One region of the Lysinibacillus sp. GW247-5R2A genome, then DNA from elsewhere that is predicted to be linked to it. Evidence: riboswitches for the same ligand, from Rfam matches in the RefSeq annotation. Region 1 holds a riboswitch; each other region holds the start of a gene.
The links. A riboswitch is a leader RNA that binds a small molecule or an ion and turns the genes downstream of it on or off. The one in region 1 is predicted to bind thiamine pyrophosphate.

Region 1 (4,921 bases):
TGGTGTCACATCACGCATTGGACTTAGCATATCCTTATGCTCGCCAGATTTAAACGTTTCGAATTTGACACCTACTTTTTCAGCCAATGCTTGGTAATTAATAGATTGCATGATTACACCTATCGAGCCTGTTATCGTATCACGATGAGCAAATATTTTATCTGCTGGTGCTGAAATATAATAACCACCCGATGCTGCCATCGAATCCATCGATACATAAATTGGAATTTGTCGTTCTTCTTTAATTTTCAATAGCCTTTTATAAATTTCAGCAGATTCTTTTACCCCTCCACCCGGAGAGTTAACACTTAAAACAATTCCTTGAATCGTATCATCGTACAAAATATTATCCAATTGGTCTAGGAAGAATTGATGATCATATGCAACAGGCTGCCACAGTGAACTTGATCCAATATCTTGGATTGTTCCATCTACCTTTAAATAGGCAATCCTTTTATCATAATTATCTCCTTCAATGACATTTTCATATACATCTAGGTTATTTCCTGCCATTAAACTATCAAAATTACCTAGGAAATCTGCTTTAAATAGCGCAAAAATGGTATTAATCCCTAATGAAAATAGTAAAAGAACACCAGCCACTATTAATGCAACCCACCTTTTAACATTCATGTCTTTCCGCCTCCTTAACTCGTAATACGTATGACTTGCTCATTTGTTTCATTTTTTTGCAATAATATGCAAAAAGATTTATTCTATTTATTTCCTCATAATACCTTACCTAAAAATAAAAAAAAAATCAAAGTTCATTTCTTTGCATGAACTTCGATTTTCGACATTATTTCCTAGGAAATGATTATTGTACAAGATGTATTAATTCTTGTTCTCTTAATTCGACACGTCTAATTTTACCAGATGCAGTTTTGGGTAACTCAGTAACAAATTCAATAGCCCGTGGGTATTTATAAGGTGCCGTTAATGCTTTGACATGATTTTGAAGGGTTTGAATAAGCTCTTGATTACCATTAACACCATCATGAAGAATAATAAATGCCTTAACGATGTTCCCGCGAACTGTATCGGGACTTGCAATGACAGCAACCTCTTTCACAGTCGGATGCTTCATCAGCGCATCCTCTACTTCAAAAGGTCCAATCGTATAGGCTGAGGAAATAATAACATCATCTCCGCGTCCTTCAAACCAAAAATAGCCGTCCGCATCTTTATAAGCTCGGTCCCCTGTTATATACCAATCACCACGAAATTGTAAATTAGTACGTTCAGGATCATTTAAATATTTTTTAAAAAGTGCAGGTGTTTCTCGATGAACAGCAATATCACCTACTTCTCCTATAGCAACTGGCTCGCCAAAATCATCTACAATGTCAACGGTATTGCCTGGCGTAGGTTTGCCCATCGAACCAACTCTTGCCTCCATACCAACCATAGTTCCTACAAGAAGAGTATTCTCAGTCTGACCATAACCATCTCGCACTTGTAGATGGAAGGTGTCAAAGAATTTTTTAATGACTTCACTGTTCAATGGCTCACCTGCTGAAACAGCTTGTCGAATTGAACTGATGTCATACTCTTGTAAATGTTCAAGTGCTGCCATAAAACGATATTCTGTCGGTGTGCAACATAAGACGTTCATCTTAAATTTTTCAAGCAATGCTAAATATGTTGCAGCGTCAAACTTTCCTGTATAAACAAATGCAGTGGCACCGCTGCCTAAAATCGCGAGGAACGGACTCCAAATCCATTTTTGCCATCCTGGTGCTGCAGTTGCCCAGACAATATCATTTTCTTGTACTCCTAGCCAATGTGGGGCTGTTGTCCGTAAATGTGCATAGCCCCAGCTATGCGTATGAACAGCAGCTTTCGGGTTTCCTGTTGTGCCACTTGTGTAAGCTAAAAAGGCATGGTCTGTACTTTTTGTTGGTGAAGAACTTATGTAAGTTGTTGGTTGCTTTCGCATTTTGTCTACTAACGGCTGCCATGGTTCATGTGCATTTCCGATAACAAATTGCTGTATATTTTGTAAATTTCCTACTTGATCAAATTGCTCAATATAAGGCTCAAAGGCTACAACGGCTTTAGCATCAGCATGATGAATACGATACTCAATATCTTTTGCTCTTAGCATTTCAGAGCTTGGAATGATTGTTAAACCCGCTTTTAATGCAGCAATATAGACAATGTATGCTTCTACTGAGCGTGGTACCATCACTAAAATGACATCACCTTTAGTTAATCCATTTTTTGTAAAGACATGTGCCGCCTGATTCGCTCTTTCAAGTAAATGTGCGTAGGTGATAAATTGTACATCAGAATGCTCATCATAAATAATCAATGCATTTTTAGTTGAATCCTTTGCATATTTTTCAAATTCATCTGTTATGTTATACCATTCTGGTGCTACTAATTCTTGTCTATTCATGGCAAATGCCCCCTTTTGTTAAGACACATTATACTCCTTTCTTAGTATTTTCAATGGTTTACACTTGATTTAAGTAAAGTCATGACAACTATCATGCTTAGCTATATGGCATCAGTCACGTTTTGTCGATAGGAAAACTTGCTATTGAATACATATGAAAAGTATGGTACATTTTGGTCAACTAAAAGCAAGATTGCAGGGGGACTCATAAAGAGTTGAGAAGGTAAAACCTGACCCTTTGAACCTGTTAGTTAATACTGACGTAGGGAGCAATGAACATCGTTTTTTCAGATGAAAGGCTCTTTTTCGTGCATTTTTACGTAAAAAGGGCCTTTTTTGCATGCTTACGTCCACCCATAAAGGAGGACTACAATGATTTTTCAAACAATTCGTCAACAACAACCGCTTATTCACTGTATAACTAATTATGTCGTGGCTAATTTCCAAGCTAATGGTCTATTAGCATTAGGTGCCTCTCCTGTCATGGCTGATGATAGCCATGAGGTGGAGGAAATGGTCGCCATTGCAGACGCTCTTTTAATCAATATTGGTACACTAAATGATCGAACAAAAGAGTCGATGCTGTTAGCAGGAAAAAAAGCAAATACCCTTGCCATTCCTGTTATATTAGATCCGGTTGGCGCAGGTGCCACAGTTTATCGCAAGGAAACCGTACATCAATTACTTTCAGCTATACAATTTGCAGTCATACGCTGTAACAAGGGAGAGCTTGCGGCATTAGCCAATGTGGAATGGCAACAAAAAGGTGTTGATAGTGGTGAGGGATTTATTGTCATAGAGACTGAGGCTATATTATTGGCTCAACGCTACAACTGTCTAGTCATTGTTACAGGCAAACATGATTTTTTAACAGACGGTGTGCAGAGCCAATGGATTACTGGTGGAAATTCACAAATGACCGAAGTAACGGGTACAGGCTGTTTACTTAGTGCTATATGTGGAGCAGCCTACTCTTCAGGAGATGATCCGTATAGCCAATTAGCGGAAACACTGACATATTATAAAAAAGCAGCTGAGTTAGCATCTGCATTTACAGAGGATATTGGGGATATTCAAATTGCTTTGCTTAATGCCTTACATCGTCTTTCAAAGGAGGGTGAGGCTTCATGCATATTGTAACGACAATTGCAGGCTCAGATAGTGGCGGTGGCGCTGGCATTCAGGCTGATTTAAAAACATTCCAGGAATTAGGAGTTTTTGGCACCTCCGTTATTACAGCATTAACTGCTCAAAATACACTTGGTGTAATGGGGGTTTTCCCGATTGACGTTGACTTTGTTGAAAAACAATTTCATGCATTACTAGAAGATTTTTCGATTGCTGCGATTAAAACAGGGATGCTTTATTCCTCGGAAATTATTCAAGGTATTGCACACATTATTGACGATTTAAAAATCCCACTAATTGTTGATCCCGTTATGATTGCAAAAGGTGGAGAAAGCTTACTGCAGCAAGAGGCAATCGAGGCCATGCGCATGTTTTTACTACCCCTTGCTACAATTGTGACACCAAATATACCGGAAGCAGAGGCACTTACGGGAAGAAAAATAAATCAATTCTCTGATATGGAGGAGATTGCTCAATGCTTTTTCCAACTAGGTGTTCAATGTGTCATCATTAAAGGTGGGCATCTACCTAATTCGTTATATGCAATTGATTATGTATTTATAAAAAATGACAAATCATTTTCCATGCAGTCTCCTCGTATTACGACGAAAAACACACATGGTACAGGTTGTACTTTTTCAGCAGCCATCACGGCTTTTCTTGGTCAAGGTTTGACCATTGAAAAAGCTATTATCGAAGCTAAAAAATTTATACAATTAGCCATTATGCATGATTTAGCCATTGGTAATGGTCATGGCCCCACAAATCATTTTGCTTATCAGCTACATAAAGGTGCCTGCGAGGTGAAATTACTTGAAACGTGAAGATTTACAGCTCTATTTTATTATGGGTACAAGCAATGTTTCCCAACAGGAGCCTTTAGCTGTACTCGAACAAGCGCTGCAGGCTGGCATTACTATGTTTCAATTACGCGAAAAGGGTCCTTACGCATTAACAGGATTAGCTTATGAGCAATTTGCCCGCCAATGTCAAAAACGATGTCAACATTATCGTGTGCCGTTTATTATCAACGATGATGTGGATCTAGCGGTTCGACTTGGTGCTGATGGTGTTCATATTGGCCAAGATGATGAACAGATTGCCATTGCACGTAAAAAAATGGCAAACCGGCTCCTTGGCGTTTCTGTACATTCACAGGAAGAACTACAAACGGCTATTGACCATCATGCGGACTATGTAGGAATTGGACCTATTTTTGCCACAACATCTAAAAATGATGCACAGCCACCATGTGGCACTAATTTTTTACAGCAAGCTTCCAAATACCAACCTCACTTGCCTATCGTAGCCATAGGTGGAATAAATGGGACAAATGCTAATATTGTTTTGCAAGCTGGGGCTGATGGAGTTGCTGTTATTTCTGCTATCTGT
Region 2 (4,921 bases), on a different contig from region 1:
CTTATGACAGCAATATACAGCAACTGCAAATTGCTGAGCAATATGTTGAAACGGCTAAACAAGGGGCAGCGGATAACCTAGCGCTAATCAGTAAAGAAAGCGCGCAATTAGAGGCGCTTTCACAATCAATTGAGCACTTTGAAAAACAATTGGAACCATATGAGGGTTATTTAGAGCAACTACCAAAACTGCGGGAGCAAGTAGCTTTGCTCATGCAGGTGGAGAAATATACAAAAGCAGTAGAGATAGCGAAACAAGATGTTATCGCTACTAAGGCTCATTATCAGGACAGTAGACAGGAGCTTCAACAATTAGAGCAACGCTGGCTGACAAGCCAAGCAAGCATTTTAGCTCAGCAGCTTAAAGAAGGGCAACCTTGTCCGGTTTGTGGGAGTACGACTCATCAACAAACACATAGTGAGCAATTGGAAATTGTTGAGCTTGCTCAGGTGGAAACGTTAAGGAGAAAAGCCTCTTCAGACGAGCGTTTGTATTTGGAAAAAGAGGCATTTTTAACATCCGCACAACAGCTTCAGCAAGAGGCACTGACACAATTAGAAGCATACGCAATGAAGCAACAGGATCAAGCACAAATTATAGCTTCCTTAGAAAAAATGGAACAAGAGATTACTAGCTTAAAGATGATCAATCAACAGTTAGCTCAAACAAGGATTAACCAGAAGAAACAGCGTTTAGCAATAGAGCATTTGCAACATAAACAAGTCAAACTTGAGGAATATTTAACTGAGCAGATGAAGGGTTGGACAAGACTGCAAGCAATTGTAGAAGAACAGCATAAGCAAATGCCAACAACTATTCCAACTTTACAGCAATTAAAACAAACACTTACCGATGTTAGTAAGCAAAAAATGGATTTACAAAAATTATGGCAGGAAAGCCAGCATGATTTACATGCCGCGAAGGAAGCTGCCAGTAATGCTAAACTAGCTGTGGAAATCGCCAAACAGAATTTTGAAGAATTAAAGCTCAAAATGAATGACAAGCGTGAGCAGTTTTCAATAAGCATGCAGGAAGCAGGCTTTGTGAACTATGAAGACTATGCCACTGCGAAAAGAAGTACCACTCAATTAGAGGAACTTCGGAAGGCATGCAATGACTACACGTTACATGTTCATACGTTACAAATTCAAATTTCAGAAGGAGAAAAACATCTTCAAGGGAAAGAGAAGCAAGATTTAGCCCTGATGGAGGCAACTGTGGAAAATCTTCGAATCGCCTATGAGGATGCCTTTAAACAACTTCAACAAATAGATGGATTCGCGAAATCATGTCAAAGCTTCATCACCAAAGTAGAAGAAATAGAGAGAGAGCTTCGTTTACTTGAGAGTGAGGCAGGTCGAGTGAAGGAGCTGTATGGCTTATTAAATGGGCAAAATTCGAAAAAACTGTCCTTTGAACGATATATTCAAATTAATTATTTAGATCAAATTACAGAGGCAGCCAATATTCGTCTTTATCATTTATCTAATGGTCAATTTGAGCTTAGACGTTCAGACAGGCTTGAAAAGCATGCCAAGCAAAGTGGACTTGGGCTTGATGTATATGATGCTTACACAGATCAATTACGAGATGTTAAAACGCTATCCGGTGGTGAAAAGTTCAATGCATCATTAAGCCTTGCTCTAGGAATGGCAGATGTTATTCAAAGCTTCCAAGGCAATATTCATATTGAAACGATGTTTATTGATGAGGGCTTTGGCTCGCTCGATGAAGAATCATTAAATAAAGCAATAGACACATTAATCGATTTACAAGATTCTGGACGAATGATTGGTGTCATCTCTCATGTGCCTGAATTAAAATCAGCGATGCCAGCCGTTTTACATGTCGAAAAAACATTGAATGGACATAGTCAAACACATTTTGAAATAAAATAAAGGAAGGTGTATTTCCGGTTTAAGGAAATACGCCCTCCTTTTATTTTTTTCGAGAACTGACTGTAGAAGTTGTCCCTTTTTTTGCTGCCATCACTTTTTTTACGATTGGTATAACAATAGGCGCTAATTTAACAGCGGTTTTCACTACTTTTGATACTTTCATCAAAAACACAGCTCCTTTTTAAATACTTCTACCTGTTTATTTTAAAAATGAAACATTAGCGGATAACTCGAACGGCTTGAATAATATTCCATATAACAATGCCGAGCGAGACAATCCCGTAAATGGCGAACGAAATGAACCAAATGATCATGACTGTACTATTACTTGACGTGGGGTCTAAACTAAATGTAGAAAAGACAAAGACAATGAAAAATAAGATCCCAAATACAAAAGGAATTAGATGGGACACTAATGCGCGAATAGAATGTCTTTTGATGTCAGCATCTTTCGTAACGAAGTAAACAATTAATGGTACGATGAAAGGAGCAAAGAAAATACTGAGATAACTAAAGGCAGATAAAATTTTTTGGTTCTCCATAGTTGTACCTCCTTTTTTAATATTTACGCATGGAAAACAGTAAAGTTTCAAAAATTAAGTATGGAAGAGGTTGTAATCATTCCGTGCTTTGCGTACAATGAAAGTGTTCAAATTAAATTCAGATGTAACGACCACAAGGGGAGCTGATGATGTCAGCTGAGACTGGGCACGTAATGCCTTGACTCTTTGAACCTGTAAGCTAACACTTGCGTAGGGATGTGGATAGAAACCGACACTTTTACGATGTGAGGCTCTGTCCTGACATCGTTTTTTCATTCTTAAGAATAAAAAGGTGTCAGAGAGAATCAAATCAGCGCATTTCTATTCCTGCTCTTGTATCCTACATCGGAACAAAGGAGAGAATATGTATGGACAAAAAAAGACTATTAATGCTAGTGGAGATTGCAATATTTGCAGCGATTGGCCTTGTGCTTGATCAGGTCTCTTTTAAAGTATGGGCACAAGGTGGCTCTGTTAGTCTTGTGATGGTACCAATTATGCTAATTGCATTTCGCTGGGGTCTAGTAGCTGGCCTAACAACAGGCTTGCTTGTAGGTGTGATGCAAACCATGTTTGGAGCTTATATTGTACACTGGCTTCAAGGTTTATTAGATTACGGTGTTGCTTTCACAGTTGTAGGGTTAGCAGCCATTGTACGCAGACCTTTACTGGAAGCAGCAAGTCAACTAAACAAAACAAAAATGGCACTTTATATTATTGTAGGTACGGTATTCGCAGGCTTCTTGCGATATGCAGCACACACTACTGCTGGCGCGGTATTTTTTGCAGAGTATGCCGGCGATCAAAATGCGTGGATCTACTCGATTATTTATAATGGTACCTATATGCTGCCTGCAACAGTATTAACAGCCATTGTGGGAGCGTTATTATTCACAGCGGCTCCACAGCTAATGCAACGTAAAGCATAATGCCAACCCCTTCATATTGGTGAAGGGGGTTTTTTATGTAGTCGTAAGAGAATAGCACTTGTAGCACTTTGCCAAGAAGGCAGGCATACAATATTTAAAGCGTTTAGCGTTATACGCGTAAGAAGTTATGTTATATTAAAGAGTAGATATTAGATGAAAGGGACGTTATACATGATTGTAAAAACGCAAGAAGAAATTGAAGCTTTTAAAAAAATTGGACGCATTTGTGCAGAGATTCGTGAAGCGATGAAGGCTGCTACAAAACCAGGTGTCACAACACTTGAACTAGATGAAATTGCTGGTCGAATGTTTGCTGAGGCAGGTGCCATTTCAGGACCAAAAGGAGAATATGACTTCCCGGGATATACTTGTATTAGTGTCAACGAGGAAGTAGCACATGGTATCCCAGGTAAACGTGTTATTCAAGAGGGAGATATCGTCAATATCGATGTTTCAGGCTCTTTAGATGGCTACTTTGCCGACACGGGTATTTCATTTGTAGTTGGTGATGGCTATGAAGACAAAGAAAAACTATGTCGTGTTGCCAAAGATGCTTTTGATCGTGCTATGACAAAGGTAAAGGCTGGCTCTAAATTAAATCAAATCGGTAAAGCTGTAGAGCGCGAAGCGAATGCTAATGGCTTAACAGTGATTATGAATTTAACAGGCCATGGTTTAGGTCGCTCTTTACATGATGAGCCCAATCACATTTTAAATTATTACGATGCATGGGACTCTACGATTATGAAAGAGGGCATGGTTCTGGCAGTTGAGCCCTTTATCTCAGCAAAAGCAGAGCATATTGTAGAAGCTGGTGATGGTTGGACATTCATTACACCTGATAAGTCTCTTGTTGCTCAAATTGAACATTCAGTTATTGTTACAAAAGATAAACCAATTATCCTTACTTCATTAGACGAAGAATAGGAGCACATAAAAAATCCTGCACACCAAATTATTTTTGGTAGGCAGGATTTTTTTTAATGAATAAAATACCAACTAAGAGTACACCACATAAAAATAACGCAGCTGTTGTTACGAGTAGCTCATCAAAACCATTATGTAAAGCGATTCCTATATAAGCCCATATAAAAACACTTGGATACATGATATCAAAGTGATGAAAGCGGATATGTAGCGCAATGGCTCCACCTAATGTCAGTAAAATAACTGCCCAAAGAGGAGTACTTAGACCAAAACCGTTCCAACCATAAGCTGTTAACGTAAAGCTAATATTTGTGATGAAAATAAATGTCATCCATGCAAAATAAATGGCGAAAGGAATACGACCCGACAGTGATTTGTCATGAAGTGGATACGTATTGTACAACATAAATAAATACAAGACTAAGAGTAAGGTAATGCCGAGAGAAACAATAAATAATTCATGATGCCATACGTATATCGTTAATGCTTGTAAAATATTTATGCAACTAAAGAGCGCAGACTGTTTCATAGATGTCTTTTTGATGTTCATCACTAACCAATAACCGATCAATAAATAAATGACAATCCAAATTATATGACTTCCATCAACAGGTGCAAATACCAC
Region 3 (4,921 bases), on a different contig from region 1:
GCACAACGCTACCGTTTAGGTGTAAACCACTATATGCTTCCTGTTAACGCACCAAAATGTCCATTCCGTACTTTCCACCGAGATGGCTCTATGCGTTTTGACGGCAACCTTGGATCAACACTAGGCTATGAACCAAATAGCTATGGTGAATGGGAACATAATTTAGACCATAAAGAGCCTGAGTTACGCATCGATGGTCATGCAGGAATTCATGATTTCCGTGAAGACGATAGTAATTACTTCGAGCAACCAGGTAAACTTTTCCGCCTAATGACTGCGGAAGAACAACAACGTCTATTTGAAAATACGGCTAATGATATGGCTTCTGTTGAGGAATTCATCAAACGCCGTCACATTCTTCACTGCTATTTAGCTGATCCAGCATATGGTGAAGGTGTCGCAAAAGCAATGGGTCTTTCATTAGAAGGTATGGATCTTACAAATCCATACGTAAAACAACCAACAAACGTTTAATATTCCACTTATTATTGATATCCAAATCCAACTTTTACTCCATGTGAATGTATAATTCACATGGAGCTTTTTTGTATTCGTCTAGGCTCAAGCGTTCCCTTCTAATTGCAAAGGCATATATTCCTTTTTTTCATCTCCCCTATTAAGTCGTAAAGCCAACATAAAAAAGGCTCGTGTCTAGTAAATAAACACAAGCCTCGCACTATTATTATTGGTAGATTTGACTACCTGCCTTTTTAAACTCCGCTGACTTTTCCCTCATACCTTCATGGATGGCTTCTGTTGTATTTAAGTCCTTTTCCTTAGCATAATTACGAATATCCTGGGAAATTCTCATGCTACAAAATTTAGGCCCGCACATTGAACAAAAATGAGCCGTTTTGGCTCCTTCTGCTGGCAATGTTTCATCATGATATTCTACTGCACGCTCTGGATCAAGAGAAAGGTTAAATTGATCGCGCCAGCGGAACTCAAAACGCGCTTTGGACAGTGCATCATCCCGTTGCTGTGCACCTGGGTGACCCTTTGCTAAATCTGCAGCATGTGCAGCAATTTTATAAGTAATAACCCCTACTCGCACATCCTCCCGATTAGGTAAACCTAAATGTTCCTTCGGTGTCACGTAGCAGAGCATAGCAGTACCAAACCAACCAATCATTGCTGCTCCAATAGCAGATGTAATATGGTCATAACCTGGCGCAATATCTGTTGTCAATGGACCTAATGTATAGAAGGGAGCTTCCTTACAAACCTCTAATTGCTTGTCCATATTTTCTTTAATCAAATGCATGGGAACATGACCTGGCCCCTCCACCATTACTTGAACATCATGCTTCCATGCGATTTCCGTTAATTCGCCTAATGTTTCCAGCTCCGCGAATTGTGCTTGATCGTTAGCATCCGCGATTGACCCTGGGCGTAAGCCATCTCCTAATGAGAAGGCTACATCATAAGCTTTCATAATTTCGCATATTTCCTCAAAATGAGTATAGAGGAAGTTCTCTTGATGATGGTATAAGCACCACTGCGCCATAATGGATCCACCTCGAGACACAATGCCCGTTACACGGTTTGCTGTAAGAGGGACATAACGTAAAAGGACACCTGCATGAATAGTGAAATAATCTACCCCTTGCTCCGCTTGTTCAATAAGCGTATCACGGTACACCTCCCACGTTAAATCCTCAGCCACACCATTCACTTTTTCTAATGCCTGATAAATTGGTACTGTCCCAACGGGTACTGCAGCATTTCGAATAATCCATTCTCTCGTTGTATGAATATGCTTGCCAGTTGATAAATCCATAATATTATCAGCACCCCAGCGTGTAGCCCATGTCATTTTCTCGACCTCCTCTGCAATCGAGGATGATACAGCTGAATTTCCAATGTTCGCATTAATTTTCACATGGAAGTTACGACCGATAATCATTGGCTCTGCCTCTGGATGATTAATATTGGAAGGCATAATAGCTCGACCTGCTGCAATCTCTGAACGTACGAAATCTGGGTCCATATTTTCGCGTATCGCTACAAATTCCATCTCAGGTGTAATAATTCCTTTTCGAGCATAATGAAGCTGTGTGACATTTCCACCCTTTTTTGCACGTAAAGGCTTTCTCACCAGTTCCGGAAAGACATTTTCATGGATACGTGGATCATCAGCGCGACGAAAACCATTATCCTCCGGTTTAATCGTACGCCCTCCGTATTCCTCAACATCCCCTCGCTCTTGTATCCAAGTACTTCGTAAAGCAGGTAAGCCCTTTGTAATATCCACATGAAAGGCCGGATCTGTATATGGCCCACTCGTATCATACACCCGAATTGGGGCATTTTCTTCATCTCCAAAGCTACCAGTTGTCGGACTTAATGCAATTTCACGCATGGGTACTAAAATATCTGGACGAGATCCTTCCACATAAACCTTTTTACTTCCTTCAAAGTTAGACATAATCGTAATGTTCTTTTCACTAATTGCTGACATGAGCTACTTCTCTCCCTTAAATGTATTTTAAGCAAGGACCGAATCTAGCTCACCCAACAATCAAATACAATAAATAAAGGCCGAATCCAAAATTAATAATTGGATCCGGCCATGAATGTAAAGGGTCTATTGATTGCACGTAATAGGCAATAGCTTCTTAACTTTCCCACGCTGGTATGAGCCAGATCAGGTCCAAAGGGTCAAGAAACCTCTATGCGTTTCCCTCTCAGCCTGACTCATCAGACTCCCCTAGTTAATACTATTCAGTTTGATGCTAGTGTAGCAGATATTGCTAAGAGATGGAAGATATCATTAAAAATATTTTCTATTAGGTAAACAATACATCCGCAATATAAATCACAATCGTGACCGTTATACAGCTCACAATGGTTGAGAATAAAACGGTTTGAGCGGCTGTTGCTGACTCTACATCATATTCTAATGCTAGACTTGAACTGTTGCGGGATGTGGGAAAAGCACTCGCTATAAATAATGATTGTGCCACAACCCCATCTAAACCCAGCGCATAGATAATGACTAAAGCCACGGCTGGTCCTATAAATAATCGTGTGAAGCAGCTGACGAATACTGTTTTATTAAACATCGTTTTGATCTCCAGCTGAGACAATTGGGCGCCTAGCGTGATTAATGCAACGGCAATAAAACCATCTGCTACATGATCTATTGGTATTTTAATAAACTGCGGAATGCCAATATCAAAATAATTCATGGCCACTCCGATTATTAAAGCATGAATAATAGGCATTTTTATAAAGTCCTTAAAAATCGTCATGCCCGATTTAGTAGAGGAAATTAAATTATATAAACCATACGTATATGTTGTCATGTTTTGAAAGATAACGAGTATAACCTGGATGGCTACACCAATAGGTTGAGTGGCAAAAATCATTTGAGCTACGGGAATCCCATAGTTCCCAGAGTTAATGAGTACTACACTATTTTTAAAAACAGCCGCCTCAGTTTTGGCGAGGCCAAGCCCTTTCGCTAAAAAGTGACTAAGCAGCATTTGACTACCGATAAAAAGTACAACAAACAATCCGACTTCTCCTAGAACAGACAGCTTTATATTCGTCTCATATAAATTAATAAATACAGCGGCTGGCATAAAACAATATGTAATAAGCTGTGATAATGCTTTTAAATTAAAGCGAAATTTCTTTTGTAGAATAGCACCTAGTACAAGTAATACTAAAATAGGTGCGACAATTTGAAAGAAAATCATTCCAAGATACACCATATTGATGTCCCCCCTCCCTTTTAATAGTAGTGTCGATCATGCACTAGGTCAATGCCACTTACTTTCATAATTAAAACCGTTGACTTCCACTACGGATGGGACACGCCTTGTTCCTATGAATTAAAAGATGCAAAAAATCAAATCAATGAACGAGACAACAATGTACACCATGTAAGAATCACCTAAATATAATTGGGCAGCAAAGAACTATTTTTCATGAAGTATAAATAAAAAGGGAATCGAGCATGAACTTCTCGATTCCCTTTATCAACAGTCTGAGCTACCTTTAGATTCTAGGTAGCCTTTTTCGTTACGCAAGCTTAAATCGATTAACAACCTCTTGCAGTTCATTAGAGATATCATTCATATTTTGCATAGACTCTGCCACTTTTTGCAATTCAGCTTGTTGGTCCATTGCAGAGGCACTTACTTGCTCAGCAGAGGCCGCTGTTTCCTCTGAGATTGCCGAAATACTTTGAATGGACATAATCGCTTGATTTTTATGCTCTAACATAGTAGACAATTGTGTCATTAGTTCTCTAATAGAAATTGCAATTGCTCGTGACAAATCACTATTATCTTTAAAGGCCAATTGCGTGCTTTGTACGGACTCATTTTGAGATTGCATTAAGTCTGCATTAGATGCAATGACTGCAACTGTTTGCTGAGAATTTTCTAAAATACTTTCTACCGTGCTTTTAATAATTTCTGTTTCAGTTTTTGATTGCTCTGCCAATTTTCTTACTTCTTCCGCCACGACAGCAAAACCTTTTCCATGCTCACCAGCTCGTGCAGCCTCAATACTTGCATTTAAAGCTAATAGATTAGTTTGCTCCGTAATACTTTGAATGGAGGCAATAATTTGATTAATATTGGCAATATTAGAGGCTAGCGATTCCATTTGCTGTTGAATACGGCCGTTCATCTCATTCGTCTCTATATTATGTTCATGTAAACTTTGAACCTCTTGCATGCCTTTTTCTGTTGTCACATTTGTCTTGTTGGATAAATCATCCATTTCATTCGAAAGTGCAGTAATGGCATCTATTTGTTCCGATAAATTCATCATACGATAGTTCGTTTCTTCAGTATCCTCTGATTGCTTCGATGCACCCTGTGCAATTTCATTAATGGCTACTGATACCTCTTGACTTGAGGACACGATTTCAGTAAACGCCTCATGGACCTGGTTAGAAGATTGG

Region 2: linked by a shared signal. The riboswitch ahead of thiT (energy-coupled thiamine transporter ThiT) and the one ahead of thiM (hydroxyethylthiazole kinase) in region 1 are both predicted to bind thiamine pyrophosphate.
Region 3: linked by a shared signal. The riboswitch ahead of thiC (phosphomethylpyrimidine synthase ThiC) and the one ahead of thiM (hydroxyethylthiazole kinase) in region 1 are both predicted to bind thiamine pyrophosphate.

What each region holds. Positions count from the first base shown of each region.
Region 1 is NZ_JBWKZL010000006.1:133,140-138,060, forward strand. Features, by position in the region: gene sppA (signal peptide peptidase SppA) at 1-633, opposite strand, end outside; gene mbcS (acyl-CoA synthetase MbcS) at 818-2,401, opposite strand; TPP riboswitch at 2,589-2,687, shown strand; gene thiM (hydroxyethylthiazole kinase) at 2,774-3,541, shown strand; gene thiD (bifunctional hydroxymethylpyrimidine kinase/phosphomethylpyrimidine kinase) at 3,529-4,353, shown strand; gene thiE (thiamine phosphate synthase) at 4,343-4,921, shown strand, end outside.
Region 2 is NZ_JBWKZL010000017.1:47,903-52,823, reverse strand. Features, by position in the region: gene AC07YC_RS21040 (AAA family ATPase) at 1-1,898, shown strand, start outside; gene yxzF (small protein YxzF) at 1,939-2,061, opposite strand; gene AC07YC_RS21030 (magnetosome magnetite crystal formation protein family) at 2,117-2,440, opposite strand; TPP riboswitch at 2,567-2,674, shown strand; gene thiT (energy-coupled thiamine transporter ThiT) at 2,809-3,369, shown strand; gene map (type I methionyl aminopeptidase) at 3,541-4,296, shown strand; gene AC07YC_RS21015 (TspO-related membrane protein) at 4,325-4,921, opposite strand, start outside.
Region 3 is NZ_JBWKZL010000014.1:14,025-18,945, forward strand. Features, by position in the region: gene AC07YC_RS19400 (catalase) at 1-474, shown strand, start outside; gene thiC (phosphomethylpyrimidine synthase ThiC) at 683-2,461, opposite strand; TPP riboswitch at 2,608-2,722, opposite strand; gene AC07YC_RS19410 (AEC family transporter) at 2,790-3,719, opposite strand; gene AC07YC_RS19415 (methyl-accepting chemotaxis protein) at 4,030-4,921, opposite strand, start outside.